2 regions of the Kosakonia radicincitans DSM 16656 genome follow, and region 1 is predicted to be linked to the other one. Evidence: predicted binding sites of a transcription regulator. Region 1 holds the regulator's gene; the other holds the start of a gene.
What was found. Region 1 encodes LexA, which represses DNA repair genes until DNA is damaged. Its sites were predicted from a motif close to TNCTGTATGTACATACAGNA; they were not measured.
Positions count from the first base shown of each region.

Region 2: the regulator LexA is predicted to act here: its motif matches at 1,507-1,526, upstream of Y71_RS10790 (YebG family protein).

Region 1 covers NZ_CP018016.1:5,444,915-5,448,032, forward strand. The annotation lists gene dinF (MATE family efflux transporter DinF) at 72-1,406, opposite strand; gene lexA (transcriptional repressor LexA) at 1,484-2,098, opposite strand; gene Y71_RS26180 (diacylglycerol kinase) at 2,207-2,575, opposite strand; gene plsB (glycerol-3-phosphate 1-O-acyltransferase PlsB) at 2,708-3,118, shown strand, end outside.
Region 2 covers NZ_CP018016.1:2,202,795-2,205,912, forward strand. The annotation lists gene kdgA (bifunctional 4-hydroxy-2-oxoglutarate aldolase/2-dehydro-3-deoxy-phosphogluconate aldolase) at 1-159, shown strand, start outside; gene purT (formate-dependent phosphoribosylglycinamide formyltransferase) at 230-1,408, opposite strand; gene Y71_RS10790 (YebG family protein) at 1,542-1,880, shown strand; gene yebF (protein YebF) at 1,944-2,294, shown strand; gene Y71_RS10800 (tellurite resistance TerB family protein) at 2,385-3,041, shown strand.

The sequences.
Region 1 (3,118 bases):
GAATCTTTAACCGTCGAGATGATTAAAAACAGCATAAGCGAGACGAGGGAACAGGCAAAAGCCTGGCAATATCAGGAAGGATTCGCGTCGGAAAACCAGCTGCCATTACGCCAGTGGCGACGCCACAGCCAGGCAAGCGTAAGCCCGCGCAGGGCGAGAAAGACGGTCAGCGATAGCCATAAACCGTGATTCCCCAACACCGGAACCGTCAGCAGCGTGACAGCAAACCCGGCAGCGGCAATCGCCATACTGTTACGCATCTCCGCTGCGCGCGTGGCGCCAACAAACATGCCATCCAGCAAGTAACACCACACGCCCACCAGCGGCAGAATCACTTGCCAGAATAGGTAATGCCCGGCGAGCGTCTGCAAGGCAGGAAGCGAAGTCAGCAAGGCAATAATGTTGTCGCCTGCCAGCGCATAAATCGCCGCAAAGAACAGCGCCACCAGCCCGGCCTGGCGGCACGCCGCTCGCCAGACTTCCATCAATTGACTGCCGTCGCGCGCGCCGTAGGCCTGCCCGGAATGCGCTTCGACCGCGTAGGCAAAACCATCCAGCGCATACGCTGTAAAGGTGAGAAACATCATCAGCACCGCGTTAGCGGCGACTGTCTCGCCACCAAGACGCGCGCCCAGTACGGTGATTGAGCCAAAGCAGAGCTGCAAGAGCAGCGAGCGCAGCATGATATCGCGGTTAAGCGCTAATAAGCGCCGCATACCGCCGCGCCAGGCATTTTTCAGCGCTGGCAGGGTGATGCCGCGCATCACCAACACGCGGTGCACCATCAGCAGACCGATGGCGAAAGTCGCATACTCAGCCACAACGGTGGCGAGCGCTGCCCCCTGCACATTCATGTGCAGACCCATCACCAGCCACAGGTCGAGAACAATGTTGAGGAGGTTCCCTACCACCAGCAGGATCACCGGAGCACGGGCATACTGCACGCCCAGCAACCAGCCGAGTAATACCAGATTTCCCAACGACGCTGGCGCACTCAGCCAGCGGATATTAAGAAAGCGCCGCGCTTGTTCCAGCACGGCTTCGCTCCCACCGGTGATGTGCAGCGCTAGATCGATGAGCGGCGTACGCAGCAACATAATTCCCCCGCCAGCCAACAGCGCCAGTAGCAGCGGTTGTACCAGCGCGCGCGCCAGCGCAGGTGCGTTTTTCGCGCCAAACGCCTGTGCCGTAAGACCGGTTGTGCTCATCCGCAAAAACAGCAGCAGCATAAACAAAAAGCTGGTAGCCGTTGCGCCAATCGCCACGCCGCCGAGGTAAACAGGGCTATCCAGGTGCCCGACCACGGCGGTATCCACCAGTCCCAGTAACGGAACAGTGATATTGGAGAAGATCATGGGCAGCGCAAGCCGCCACAGTGCTCTGTCAGATGCATTCAGCAACGGCATGGCAGTGTCGAATCAATGGGGGAAAAGTGTATTACGCAGCGCCACGGTATTCTGTGTCGCTGCGAAAAGAACAGGCGTTAGAGCCATGTACCATTACGGATGACGCCAACCGCCAGCCCTTCAATGGTGAAGTTTTGATCGCGCAGATCGACGACGATCGGGGAAAACTCGCTGTTTTCCGGCAGCAGTTCGACGGTGTTACCCTGTTTTTTCAGACGTTTCACGGTAACTTCATCATCAATACGTGCGACGACCACCTGGCCGTTACGCACGTCCTGCGTTTTATGCACTGCGAGCAGGTCGCCGTCCATAATACCGATGTCTTTCATCGACATACCGCTGACGCGCAGCAGGAAATCCGCGTGAGGCTTGAAGAGATCGGGATCGACCTGATAGTGACCCTCGATATGCTGTTGCGCCAGCAGCGGTTCACCCGCAGCAACGCGGCCAATCAGCGGTAAACCGATATCCTCTTCTTCTTCCAGCAGCAGACGCAAACCACGCGATGCGCCGGAGACGATTTCGATAACCCCTTTGCGCGCAAGCGCTTTCAGGTGTTCTTCAGCCGCATTTGGGGAACGGAACCCCAATTGCTGTGCGATTTCCGCACGCGTTGGTGGCATACCGGTTTGGGTGATGCGATCGCGGATGAGATCGAACACCTCTTGCTGCCTGGCCGTTAATGCTTTCATCCCGCCCCCTGGGTGTATATACAGTTATGCTGTGAGTATATACAGTCAAAGGCGATTTTGGAACCAAATTTAAGCAAAAAACCAGGGAGTTATTGATTTCTGGAAGCGTTATCGAAAATGCGACCAAAGAAGCGAGATCCAGGTAAACAGCGCCAGCAGGATCGACATCAGCACTGCCGCCGATCCCATATCCTTCGCCCGACCGGAAAGTTCGTGAAATTCAGAACCAATTCGGTCTACGACAGCTTCAATTGCACTATTTAGGATTTCAACAATCATTACTAGCGACACCGAGCTAATCAGCAATACCCGTGTGACCGTGTCAATGTCCAGCCAGCAAGCAATAATGATAGCTAAAACAACGGCTACCAGCTCCTGACGGAAGGCGGCTTCATTGATCCATGCAGCGCGAACGCCCTTCCATGAGTAACCTGCTGCTTTAATGATTCGGGTAATTCCGGTGGTATTATTGGCCATGAAAAGAACCTTTTTATGTAATAAACGTCAATGTCTACATCAGCGTACTGAGGTACAACAGAAATTACGTGCGCTTTCTGATATTCTTGCGGCGCAATGGCACTATTATTAACCAGAGGCTTTTCATCTTTTATGTCCGGTTGGCCACGAATTTACTACAAATTACTGAATTTACCATTAAGTGTACTGGTAAAAAGTAAATCGATACCTGCAGAACCTGCACAGGAACTGGGTCTCGATACTTCACGTCCTATTATGTACGTGCTGCCTTATAACTCTAAGGCAGATTTGATGACGTTGCGTGCTCAGTGTCTGGCGCACGAACTGCCCGATCCCCTGGAACCCCTGGAAATCGACGGCGTATTACTGCCGCGTTTCGTGTTTATTCATGGCGGGCCGCGCGTGTTTACCTATTACACGCCAAAAGAAGAGTCCATCAAACTGTTCCACGACTACCTGGATTTACACCGCAGCCATCCGGATCTGGATGTGCAAATGGTGCCGGTATCGGTGATGTTTGGCCGCTCTCCGGGGCGTGAAAAA
Region 2 (3,118 bases), 2.6 Mb from region 1:
GGCGGGATCTCCCCGGCTAACTACCGTGATTACCTGGCGCTGAAAAGCGTACTGTGCATCGGCGGTTCCTGGCTGGTGCCGGCAGATGCGCTGGAAGCGGGTGATTACGATCGCATCACCAAACTGGCGCGCGAAGCGGTAGAAGGCGCGAAACAGTAATCTCGCGGGCGGGTGTTTACCCGCCTTGTGCAGAAAAGCCCGGAAAGCGATGAGCGCCTCCGGGCTTTTTTTAGCCTTTAACCTGAACTGCCGCGGCGGCGGCAACTGCGCGCTCTACGGCCGTTTCGACATTTTCTGCCACAGCCAGCGCAACGCCCATGCGGCGGGAGCCGTCGATTTCAGGTTTTCCAAAAAGACGCAGTTGCACACCGGCTGCGAGCGCATTTTGCACGTTATCGAAGGTCACATTCTGGCTGCGCAGGCGCGGCAGGATCACTGCCGAAGCAGCCGGGCCGTACTGGCGGATGTCGCCAATCGGTAAACCGAGGAAAGCACGGACATGCAACGCGAACTCCGAGAGATCCTGTGAAATCAGCGTCACCATCCCGGTATCATGCGGGCGAGGAGAGACCTCGCTGAAAATCACTTCATCGCCGCAAACGAACAGCTCAACGCCAAACAGCCCATAGCCGCCCAGCGCCAGTACGACTTTGCTGGCAATCGCCTGCGCGCGTTCCAGCGCCAGCGGCGACATCTGCTGCGGCTGCCAGGATTCGCGATAATCACCCTCTTCCTGGCGGTGGCCGACCGGCGCGCAAAAATGGACGCCATCAGCGGCGCTGATGGTCAGAAGCGTGATTTCAAAATCAAAGTTGACCACGCCCTCGACAATCACCCGCCCGGCACCCGCACGACCGCCCTGTTGGGCGTATTCCCAGGCTTTCGTCAGTTGCTCTGCGCTTTTAATAAAGCTCTGGCCTTTACCGGAGGAGCTCATCACCGGTTTTACGATACAGGGCAAACCTATCTCAGCGACGGCATCGCGAAAAGCCGCTTCACTGTCGGCAAAGCGGTAGCTGGATGTCGGTAACTGCAACTCTTCCGCCGCCAGGCGACGAATGCCTTCACGGTTCATGGTCAACTTTGTGGCACGGGCGCAGGGCACCACATGCTGGCCTTGCGCTTCCAGTTCCAGCAGCGTGTCGGTGGCGATAGCTTCGATTTCTGGCACGATAAAATGCGGTTTTTCTTGCGCGACCAGCGCCTTCAGCGCATCACCATCAAGCATATTGATCACATGTGAACGGTGCGCCACATGCATGGCGGGCGCATCGGCGTAGCGATCAACCGCGATCACTTCAATGCCCAGTCGTTGACATTCAATGGCCACTTCCTTACCCAGTTCGCCAGAGCCGAGTAACATCACGCGAGTAGCTGCAGGGCGCAGCGCAGTACCTAAAAGAGTCATAGCATCTTACCGTTGGGGAAAAAAACTGGGCGCAGTATAAACGAAAACGTTTGCGTCTGTCTTTTATCCCTTGCGATGCTTTTTTCATCGCGCTACTATACTGTATAAATACACAGTTGAATGAGGCTGCATCATGGCGGTAGAAGTTAAATACGTAGTCATTCGTGAAGGTGAGGAAAAAATGTCTTTTGCCAGCAAAAAGGAAGCTGATGCTTACGATAAAATGCTCGATCTGGCGGAAGTGCTGGGCGACTGGTTAGGTACCGGCCCGGTAGCGCTGGAAGATGAGATGCGCGATCAAATGGCGCTGTGGCTTGCCGAACAGAAAGATGCGCTGAGCGGTATTCTGAAATCCGGCAAATTGCCAGGTGCTGAAGCGGAAGAACCTGCTGCAGCGGCTACTTCTGATGATGCTGAACCGACAGACGCAGTGGATATTAAAAGCGCGCAGAAGCGCGCGAAAGTCGCCTGATCTTGCGCTGCCAGCAATTTGTACCATGCTTTTGACTGGACAAGTAAGTACCAGGAGATAAGCATGAAAATAGCAGGAGTTTTTACAGGTCTGCTTTTGCTGGCAGGCAGTACCATGGCGCACGCTACAACGGATAAATCGGTAAAGTTTCCTTCTTGTGAAGGTCTTGATGCCGATGGGATCGCGGCCAGCGTTAAGCGTGACTATCTGCAAAATCGCATTGTGCGCTGGGCTGACGATCAGAAAAAACTGGGGCAGGCCGATCCGGTTGCCTGGGTGAATCCGAAAGAGATCGTCGGCAAGCGTGATAAATGGACGGTACCGCTCACGGTTCGCGGTAAAAATATGGATATTCACTACCGCGTGGCCGTCGATTGCAAAGCGGGTACGGCAGAGTACCAGCCACAGCCGTAACGCAATAATTTTCTCATCTTTTGCCGCTACAGACACTTCCTGACATCCCCCTCGCTTACTCTGGGCAACCACACATAGATAAGCGAGGGCATTATGAGCTGGTTGAATCAAATACAGTCGTTGCTGGGTTCGAAAGATAATGCGGATCCCTCATCTTCAGGCGAGCAGAGGTTACATAACCTGCTGGCGCCGGGCGCTCTGGGTGGCCTTGCCGGGCTGCTCGTTGCCAGTAAATCCTCACGTAAGTTTCTTGCTAAATACGGTACCAGCGCACTGCTGGTTGGCGGCGGCGCGGTCGCCGGTACGGTGCTGTGGAATAAATACAAAGACCGTATCCGTAACGCGCATCAGGGTGAGCCGCAATACGGTCAGCAGCAATCTCCGCTGGATGTGCGCACGGAGCGGCTGATCCTGGCCTTGGTTTTTGCGGCGAAAAGCGATGGTCATATCGACGACAAAGAACGAGCCGCTATCGAGCAGCAACTTCGTGAAGCCGGGGTGGAAGAGCAGGGGCGGCAGTTGGTTGCGCAGGCAATTGAACAACCGCTGGATCCCGCACGCCTGGCGCAGGGCGTACAGAATGAAGAAGAGGCGCTGGAACTCTGGTATCTCAGCTGTGCCGTTATCGATATCGATCACTTTATGGAACGCAGCTATCTGAATGCATTGGGAGATGCGTTACAGATCCCGCAGGCAGTTCGTGAGGAGATAGAAGAGGATATAAAGCAGCAAAAACTTACCGCTTGATTCTGATTACAGTGTGGTTTCGCTTGCATCACGCGCGGGTTTTGCCAACCTTACAAGTGTGTTAAACAAAAAAGAAC